3 regions of the Zoogloea sp. GW822-FHT05C07 genome follow, and region 2 is predicted to be linked to each of the others. Evidence: predicted binding sites of a transcription regulator. Region 2 holds the regulator's gene; each other region holds the start of a gene.

Region 1 (3,274 bases), 170 kb from region 2:
AGATGCGCGACCCGTTTGCGGCAAGGACGCCGCCGAGGCGATACCAGCCGCCGCGGCAGAGGGTTCGACGGAAATGGAGTTCCGGAATATGACGGGCCAGCTCCTTGGCCAGGATTCCGGGGCCGGCTGAGACCGGGACAAGGGTGCAGACTTCGACGACGGACGCTTCGAGTGCCTTGGTGCGCTCGGTCCAACTCGGGTTCGCGTTCATGGGCGTGCTCCTTCTATTTCTGGCTGTGGCTTGAGGGAATCTGAACAAGGCTCGCATTCGAAACCCCGGTCTGCAGGCCGCAAACCGGGGTGGGCGCGTGGAAGGAGCGCGCGCGAGGTGACAAATCCTTTAGGGCAGGGGCGTGCCGAGGCACTTGATTGCCCTGTGGCCGGCGATGCCGACAACAGAAGCTGGAGCGATGGCCCCGGCGCCCTGTCATGGCATGCGGCGGCGAACGTCTTCAATCGTCGTCGTCATCGTCCAGCTGGCGACGTGGCACGGTCTGGGGATCGCAGATGATCCCGCGGTAGATCTCCACGCGGTCGCCCGCTTTCAGGGGGGCTTCCAGTTTGACCAGCTTCCCGAATACTCCGACTTTCTGGCTGGAGAGGTCGATATGGGGGAACTGCTTGAGTATCCCAGAGGCTTCGATGGCTTCGCGGGCGGATGTGCCGTCCGGTACTTCTATGGTCAGCCAGACCTGCTGGGACGGTTCGGAATAAGCAACGCCGACTTGCATGGTTCGGAACTCCTGATGTGCTCGGGCCCTGGCTGGGCGGGGTATCTGCGGGATTTGGATTCCCCGCCGGCAGAGCTGTCCAGGGCTCGGCTATTTACTTGAAGCGCGCCGTGTCAATCGGATTCCACTGAGGTTTGGAAGGACTGCCACAACGTCGCTTGACCGTTCAGCGAACGCAACCGCACATCCTGTGCCACCCAGGATTGCGATCTTTTCCCATATGGATCAATGGTTTTCTTGTTGCAGTTGTAAGGGAGCGTGCTGCGAAACCCTACAATTGTCGTAAGTCCGACAGGAATATTTGCGAAAAAGACCACTATTTCCGAGTGGATTTTGAAGACTTTGCTTATCTCTTCATAAAGCTGATTCGCGAGCGGGGCCTTATTCCTGAAATCCCTGATCCGCCACGTCGCCCAGGTCTTCTTGCGGCGCAATAAAGTTGATCTGTGTCAAAATGCCGCCCTTATCGCGGCGTATCCTTCCGCGAAGCCTGCCGCCGGTCCGTCCGTCGAGCAGTCAGGGGGGTTTTGTTTTCTTTTGATGAGGTGACTCACATGCAATCGCAGACTTACAACTATAAAGTCGTGCGGCAGTTCGCCATCATGACGGTGGTATGGGGTATCGTGGGCATGCTGGTCGGCGTTATCGTCGCAGCACAGCTCGTGTGGCCCGAATTGAACGTTGCCGAATGGCTGCACTTTGGACGGCTCCGCCCGCTCCACACCAACGCGGTGATTTTTGCGTTTGGTGGCTGTGCTCTCTTTGCAACGTCGTACTACTGTGTGCAGCGTACTTGCCACACCCGCTTGTTTGCCCCGGGCCTTGCAGCCTTCACGTTCTGGGGCTGGCAATTGGTCATCCTGCTGGCTGCGATCTCGCTGCCGCTGGGTTTCACCTCCGGCAAGGAATACGCCGAACTGGAGTGGCCGATCGACATCCTGATCACGATCGTGTGGGTTTCCTACGCTGTCGTCTTCTTCGGCACCATTGCAACCCGAAAGACCACACATATCTATGTGGCGAACTGGTTCTATGGCGCCTTCATCCTGACCGTTGCCTTGCTGCACCTGGTCAATAGCGCTGAAGTCCCGGTCACCCTGACCAAGTCCTACTCCGCCTACGCAGGCGTTCAGGACGCCATGATTCAGTGGTGGTACGGCCACAACGCGGTGGGCTTCTTCCTCACCGCCGGCTTCCTGGGCATGATGTACTACTTCGTGCCGAAGCAGGCTGGTCGTCCGGTGTACTCCTACCGTCTGTCGGTGGTGCACTTCTGGGCGCTGATCTTCACCTACATGTGGGCAGGCCCGCACCACCTGCATTTCACCGCGCTGCCCGACTGGACCCAGTCCGTCGGCATGGTCTTCTCCCTGATTCTGCTGGCTCCGTCCTGGGGTGGCATGATCAACGGCATCATGACCCTCTCCGGCGCCTGGCATAAGCTGCGCACCGACCCGATCCTGAAGTTCCTGATCACCTCGCTGTCCTTCTACGGCATGTCCACCTTTGAAGGTCCGATGATGTCGATCAAGACGGTCAATGCGCTGTCCCACTACACCGACTGGACCGTCGGTCACGTGCACTCCGGCGCACTGGGCTGGGTTGCGATGGTGTCCATCGGGGCCATGTACTACCTGATCCCGCGCATGTACGGCAAGACCGAGATGTACTCCACCAAGCTGATCACCGCCCACTTCTGGATCGCGACCATCGGCATTGTGCTTTACATCGCCTCCATGTGGATTTCCGGCGTCATGCAGGGCCTGATGTGGCGTGCCACCAACCCGGACGGCACCCTGACTTATTCCTTCGTTGAAGCTGTGAAGGCTAGCTACCCGTTTTGGGCGATCCGCGTTCTCGGCGGTGTCTTGTTCCTGACCGGCATGCTGATCATGTTCTACAACATGGTGAAGACCATCGCCGGTCAGAAGGCCTATGAAGCTCCGGTGCTGGCACCTGCCGGCGCTCACGCCTGATCGGGAGGAAAGAATAATCATGGCTCAATCGAATCACGACTTTATCGAACGCAAGGTTGGCTGGCTGATCGTCTTCACGCTGATGACCGTCAGTATCGGCGGTCTGGTGGAAATCGTGCCGCTGTTCCACATGAAGTCCACCACCACGCCGGTGGAGGGCCTCAAGCCCTACGACCCCGTTCGCCTCGTCGGCCGCGACATCTACATCCGCGAAGGCTGCTACAACTGCCACTCGCAGATGATCCGTCCGTTCCGTGCCGAAACCGAGCGTTATGGCCATTACTCCGTCGCCGGCGAGTACGTGTATGACCACCCCTTCCAGTGGGGCTCCAAGCGTACCGGTCCCGACCTGCACCGCGTTGGCGGCCGTTATTCCGACCAATGGCATCGCATCCACCTGCTGAACCCGCGTGACGTCGTTCCTGAGTCCAACATGCCGGCTTTCCCGTGGCTCGACCGCCCGGCGAAGATCGACGACATCGAGGCCAAGATGAACGCGCTGCGCAAGGTTGGCGTTCCTTACTCCGATGAGGAAATCCAAGGTGCCCGCAAGGCGCTGGAAGGCAA
Region 2 (3,274 bases):
GCAGCAGGTCGTCCGGCGTCAGCTCGATGCCGCGCAGCACCGGCAGGCGGCCGGTGTCGATGATGTCGTAGTACTCGTCGAGGGTCTTCACGTTCTGCGCGTAGGTCGGACCGACCTTGCCAATGGCCGACACGCCGAAGGCCAGCAGGTCGCACTCCGCGTAGGTGGAATAACCCTGGAAATTGCGATGCAGGCGTCCCTGGCGCTGGGCCGTGGTCAGCTCGTCGTCCGGCTTGGCGAAGTGGTCCATGCCGATATACACGTAGCCCGCCTCGGTCAGGCGGCGAATCGCCAGTTGCAGGATCTGCAGCTTGGTCTCGCCGGACGGCAGCTGCGCGTCAACGATGCGGCGCTGGGGCTTGAACAGCGTCGGCAGGTGCGCGTAGTTGTAGATCGACAGGCGATCCGGCGACAGCGCCAGAATCTGCTCAAGGGTGCGGTTGAAGCTGATGACGTTCTGCTTGGGCAGGCCGTAGATCAGGTCCACGCTGACCGACTTGAAGCCATGGGCCCGCGCCGCGTCGATTACCAGCTTGGTTTCTTCCTCGCTCTGGACGCGGTTGACCGCCTTCTGCACGTCCGGATTGAAATCCTGAATGCCGACGCTCATGCGGTTGAAGCCGAGCTCGGCCAGCAGCGCAACAGTGGCTTCGTCCACCTTGCGCGGGTCCACCTCGATGGAATACTCACCGTCCGGCACCAGCGTGAAGTGCTTGCGGACCATGCCCATCAGGCGGCGCAGTTCGTCGTGGGACAGGAAGGTCGGCGTGCCGCCGCCCAGGTGCAGTTGCAGTACTTCCCGCGACCCGTCGAGCTTGGCCGCCTGCATGTCCACTTCTTTTTCAAGATAATCCAGATACTTGGCGGAGCGACCGTGATCCTTGGTGATGATCTTGTTGCACGCGCAGTAGTAGCAGATCGTATTGCAGAAGGGGATGTGGAAGTATAATGAGAGCGGTTTGCCGATTCCGCCGACAGTGCGCCTCCCGAGCCAATGCTCCAGGGCATCGGAGTTGAACGCCTCGACGAAGCGGTCAGCGGTCGGGTACGACGTATACCTCGGGCCATTCACATCAAACTTGCGAATGAGCTCGGGATCGAATATCAGGTCTTTTTGTGTCGTGTTCATGGTGCACTTCTGTTGGTTGCGCTGAACAATCGCAGAATCGATCCAAAACAGTATTGACGTGGATCAAAGGGCTCCAAACGTTGGTAAAACCATCCAGTTCAGGTGATTGCGCGTGCAGATGAAATCGGTGATTCCGGTGACGGTCGTGGACATCAAGGTCGCGTGTTCCCAGTGCAACCTGCGGGAGTTGTGTCTTCCCTTCGGCCTCGACCCCAATGAGATCGACCAGCTCGACGAGCTCGTCGGCAGCCGCCGCAAGATCAAGCGGCAGCAGCACCTCTACCGCTCCGGCGACAACTTCGAGGCGATCTACGCGATCCGCGCCGGCTCCTTCAAGACCGACGTGATCCTCGAGGACGGCCGCGACCAGGTGACCGGCTTCCAGATGACCGGCGAAGTGCTGGGCCTCGACGGCATCAGCACCGAGCACCATTCGTGCAACGCCATCGCGCTGGAAGACAGCGAAGTCTGCGTGATCCCCTTCAACCGGCTCGAAGAGCTGTCACGGGAGGTGGAAAGCCTGCAGCACCAGTTCCACAAGATCATGAGCCGCGAGATCGTCCGCGACCACGGCGTAATGATGCTGCTCGGCTCGATGCGCGCTGAAGAGCGCCTGGCGGCCTTCCTGCTGAACATGTCCCAGCGCTTCACCGCGCGGGGCTTCTCGCCGTCCGAATTCCACCTGCGCATGACCCGCGATGAGATCGGCTCCTACCTGGGCCTCAAGCTCGAAACGGTGTCCCGCGCCTTCTCCCGCTTTCAGGAAGAAGGCCTGGTCGCCGTCCAGCAGAAGCACATCCGCATCCTCGACACACCGGGCCTGAAGCGCCTGCTCAACCACCACGCAGCCTGACCGCCGCCGGCCCTGGCCTTACAGCCAGGCCAGCCAGCCGAGCGGATTCTTGCTGACCGCCACCGACACTATCCACGACAGCGTCGCCAGCGCGCCCACATAGGCCGCGGCGCGCAGCCCACGCGGGCGCCTCGCCTTCAGCGCAACACTCCCCAGCCCGATATAGACGAGCAAGCCCAGCACCTTGGCGGTCAGCCAGGCATGCACGAAGGGATATTGGGCCGCCATCCAGGCCAGGCCGAGCGCACTGGCCAGCAGGCAGGAATCGACGATATGCGGCAGTACCCGCGTCAGGCGGGCCTGCAACAGCGGCGAACCGCTCAACGACCACCAGCCCCGCAATGCGAAGCCGCAACCACTGAGCACCACGCAGGTAATGTGGAAATGCTTGAGAGCCAGATACATGCCGCGCCTCCATCGTTCCGCGGCAAAGCCCCAGCTGCCGGCGGGCCCCGCGAAAGCGGGGCCGCAACACTTTAGCCGCGCAGCACGCCAACTTCCAGTGCGGCAAACCAGTTGATGAATCGCTGTACATCGGCGCCCTGGTAGATGGCCCCGTGCTGCGGCACCAGCATGTCGATCTCCAGGCGGGAAACGCGCTCGCACCAGTCGCGCTTGGCCCGGTCCGAGCCCATCCAGCGCTTGTGGAAACCTTCCGCATGACGGATATGGCGGGAGAAGTCCTGCACGTACAGCTCGTTATGGTCAGCCGGCAGCAGGGCCGCACCGACATCGCCCGAAAACAGGATTTTGGCCTTCGGGTCGTACAGGTGGAAATTGCCGGACGAATGCAGGTAGTGGGCCGGGATCGCCTGCAGCTCCAGGCCGTCGAGGCGGATTGTCATGCCCGAATCGGGGATCGGCACAAAGGTCGAATCCTGCCCGCCGAAATGGGGCAGGAAGCTCTGCCAGAGCCAGCTCGTGTAGCACTTCAGATCGGGCTTGAACTCCAGCCACAGGGCCAGCGAGGAAATGATGTCCGGATCCTGGTGAGACGCGAAGATGCCTGCCAGCCGCGTCGGATCGCACTCCGCCGAAAGCGCGGAGAAAACCGCCGGAAAGATCTCGATCCCACCCGGGTCGCACAACAGGGCTTCTTCCCCGTGGGCGACCACGTATTCGTTGGTATCGATGATGTAACCAGGCTTGGTCACATCCCGCGCGATCGCCAGCCAGCGGTGTTCCTCGTCCTGGTAGATGCAATGGGCCTGTTTCATGGGTTTCCTAATCCTTTACAAGGCGTTCCTTGCCGAGAACTTCGAGGGAGCGCTTGATCTGCGCAATCACCTCGG
Region 3 (3,274 bases), 2.7 Mb from region 2:
AACGCCCGTCCGCTCCGCTCACCGCGGCAATCAGATTGACCCTGGCACGGGCCCCGCGACGGACCACCAGGCCACGGACCTGGCTCGGATAGGTCAGGTGCAGATGGGGAAACGGGACATTGGTGACCTTGAAGATCGTCGTGCCGAAGGCATACACGCTCTTGCCGGAGAACATGCGGACCACGAAGGTCTGCCCTTCCCGCATCAGCAGCACCTTGCCATCCTGGGTCGGGGTGGTCACCAGGATGCTCTTGCCCTTCAGGTAGCCGATCAGCTTAACGTAGTAGCGCTGCTGCCCCGCATCGTTCTGCATCTGCAGTTGCAGCGTGTCACCGATATCCAGCTTGATGTCATCGAACGCGCACAAGTCGTCCGACGGGCGCTCTCCGCTGTCCGTATTCAACCGCGTCTCACGAACGTTGAGCTTGCGGAACAGCCCGCGCTCCATCAGGGCGCGCTTCTGGCTCTCCGTCTCGACAACCACGCCGCGGGCCAGCAGCAACTGCCTGTTCTCATCGTAGAGCGGCCACTCGACCGGCTTGCCAATCTCGATGTCACCGGTCTTGATTCGCATGTAAGACATAAGCCACCCACAGTCTGCCCAACATGGGGCAGATATCGACACGCCGCGTTACGACTTTAGGAGCAACCGGGCCAGCAAGCAGCCGGCAACACTATTTTGCGTCTGGATTGGTCGCCATGCGCCTCAACAGTGCCGCGGACACGTGGGCCAACCCCGCCGCCTCGATTCGCGCCAGCAATGCGGTGATCCGCTGGCCCCGCCGCACGGAGGCCAACTTGTCCACTTTACCGTCATCCTCACACAGTCGCCGCAACTCCTTCAGATCGGCCAGCGCCGGCGGTAAATAACCGGCGTTGCGCAAGACTCGGTTGCTCATGCGGACTTCGGCGGGAACCAGGAGATCGTCGTCCAGCACCAGAGGCTGCCCTTCGCCGGGCAGGCCGGACAACTGTCCGCGGGCGATGGCCTCGCAGATACGTTGTTCCGCCAGACCGTCGAAAATGTTCACAGCCCTGCTCCAGGGAGCCCGGATCAAGCGGCTTCGGACTCTGCCTCGGCCTTCGCGGGCGGCGTGCAGCAGGCGGACGAACCGTCGGCGCAGCCTTCGTCCTTCGGCGGATTGCGGATCTCGCCGGTTTCCGTATCGAAACCGATGGACTCAAGATACGCGGCGAGTGCCGCATCCATCGAGGCCACGTGGTTGTCGAACCACAGCGGCAGTTCCTGGATCAGCTGCCGGCCAAGGGCGGCATCCCCCCGCTCCAGGCGCTGACGGACATCGCGGCAGACCGCCAGCACGCGATCGTGCTCGGCCTTGTGGCAGCCGGGAAAGCCGACGATTTCCATCCAACGGTTTTCCTGGTCGAAATGCTCGACGGTGTGCTCGATGAAGGCATCCATCGCCACCAGCAGGGCTTCGCCGGACACGCCCAGCATGGCGTTGTAGGCCTCGACGAATTCCTGGTGGGTCTGATCCATCGGCCCCAGGCCGAGGGCAAGTTTGTCAGTCCATTCCATGGCAGCCATGACGGAAAACCTCAAAGAGTGAAACGGGGCGCCACTCTAACCCGAATGGCGCGGCCTGGCCCTGAGCCAGATCAAGCACCACCCAGGCCCCGGCGCAGTTTTATTTGACGAGCTTGAGGTGACTGCGGAGGCCCCCCTTGGGCGGCTCAGGCGTGTCGTCGTCGGGCGTTGCCGCCGCAAGCTCGGGCGCTTCTTCGGCGTCCAGACCAGCCTCGCCGTCGGGCAGCCCGGAAACCTCGAAGGCCATGCCGTGCCCGTTCTCGCGGGCATAGATCGCCGCCACGTTGTCGACCGGAACCGAGATGTTCTGGGCGACACCGCCAAAGCGGGCCTGGAAGGCAATCAGCTCGTTCCCCATCACCAGACTCTGGGTCGCGGTGGGGCTGACGTTCAGCACGATCTGGCCGTCCTGCACGAAATTGAGCGGGACGATCGTATGCTTGTCCACGGCGACCGCCAGATAGGGCGTCAGGCCCTGATCGGTACACCACTGGAAGATCGCCCGGATCAGGTAAGGCTTGGTAGAGATTTCGCTCATGACGAAGACCTTCCGGCGAATGCCAAAATGAAGAGTCGCAGCGGGGCCGCCACGCGGCGGCCCCCGTTTGGCAATCAGCGCCGCATGACCTTTTCAGACGGGGTCATCGCATCGATGAAGCCCTGGCGGCTGAAGATGCGCTCGGCGTACTTCATGAGCGGCGCCGCGGAACGCGGCAGTTCAATGCCGTAGTGGTCCAGGCGCCACAGCAGCGGCGCGATCGCCACGTCGAGCATGGAGAACTCTTCACCGAGCAGGAACTTCTGCTTCGTGAACATCGGCGCGAGCTGGGTCAGCTGGTCGCGCACATGCGCGCGCTCCTTGTCGGCACCCTTGGGATTCTTCTCCAGGGCGTCGATATGCGAGAACAGCTCGAACTCGAAGGTGTGCAGCAGCTGACGAGCGCGGGCGCGCATGATCGGGTCAGGCGGCATCAGCTGGGGATGCGGGAAGCGCTCGTCGATGTATTCGTTGATGATGTTGGATTCGTACAGCACCAGATCGCGATCCACCAGCACCGGAACCCGGTTGTACGGATTGATGACCGCGATGTCTTCCGGCTTGTTGAAGAGATCGACGTCAATCACCTGGAAATCCATGCCCTTTTCGAAGAGCACGATACGGCACCGGTGACTGAAAGGATCTGTCGTTCCGGAATACAAATTCATCATCGTTGTGTTACCCCACGGATACAAAAAAACATGCACCACGCGCCGAGCGCGTGGTGCGTCTTGCTAAAAGACAGCAAGGCACTGCATCGACCGGAATGCGCCGATTAGTGCACGTCTCTCCAGTAGTTCTTCTTCAGAAGATAGGAAAGAACGAAGAGAAGGCCAAGGAAAGCGATCACGGCAGTACCGATGGACTTGCGCGTCTCGGCCATTGGCTCACCCATCCAGACCAGGTAGGAGACGAGGTCGGCCACGGCGTGGTCGTACTCTTCGGCCGTCATCTTGCCCGGCTTGGCCGGCGCTTCGATCTCGATTTCCTTCGACTTGCCGCCATGGCCGTCGTCGTGCTCGTTGATCTTGGCGGTCGGTTCTCCCTGCAGTTCGTACAGTACGTGCGGCATGCCGACGTTTTCGAAGACCTTGTTGTTCCAGCCGGTCGGACGGGCGTCGTCGCGGTAGAAGCTGCGCAGGTAGGTGTACAGCCAGTCAGCGCCACTGCCGAACTCGGACGCGCGC

Evidence for each region. The regulator FNR, encoded in region 2, switches genes on or off when oxygen is low (the NO sensors DNR and NnrR bind a similar motif). The targets are predictions, from matches to a motif close to TTGANCTAGNTCAA.
Region 1: a site for FNR is predicted at 1,171-1,184, ahead of ccoN (cytochrome-c oxidase, cbb3-type subunit I). Genes of this name have one in related genera too.
Region 3: a site for FNR is predicted at 1,611-1,624, ahead of AC3QL2_RS05025 (hemerythrin domain-containing protein). Genes of this name have one in related genera too.

The regions. Positions count from the first base shown of each region.
Region 1 is NZ_CM179510.1:3,927,235-3,930,508, forward strand. It holds gene AC3QL2_RS18205 (hypothetical protein) at 1-211, opposite strand, end outside; gene AC3QL2_RS18210 (RnfH family protein) at 453-731, opposite strand; gene ccoN (cytochrome-c oxidase, cbb3-type subunit I) at 1,286-2,707, shown strand; gene ccoO (cytochrome-c oxidase, cbb3-type subunit II) at 2,727-3,274, shown strand, end outside.
Region 2 is NZ_CM179510.1:3,754,448-3,757,721, reverse strand. It holds gene hemN (oxygen-independent coproporphyrinogen III oxidase) at 1-1,129, opposite strand, end outside; gene fnr (fumarate/nitrate reduction transcriptional regulator Fnr) at 1,248-1,982, shown strand; gene AC3QL2_RS17405 (SirB2 family protein) at 2,001-2,387, opposite strand; gene AC3QL2_RS17400 (oxygen-binding di-iron domain-containing protein) at 2,459-3,199, opposite strand; gene AC3QL2_RS17395 (methyl-accepting chemotaxis protein) at 3,207-3,274, opposite strand, start outside.
Region 3 is NZ_CM179510.1:1,066,304-1,069,577, forward strand. It holds gene AC3QL2_RS05015 (flagellar brake protein) at 1-574, opposite strand, end outside; gene AC3QL2_RS05020 (DnaJ family domain-containing protein) at 675-1,031, opposite strand; gene AC3QL2_RS05025 (hemerythrin domain-containing protein) at 1,055-1,549, opposite strand; gene AC3QL2_RS05030 (ClpXP protease specificity-enhancing factor) at 1,650-2,087, opposite strand; gene AC3QL2_RS05035 (glutathione S-transferase N-terminal domain-containing protein) at 2,162-2,758, opposite strand; gene AC3QL2_RS05040 (cytochrome c1) at 2,863-3,274, opposite strand, start outside.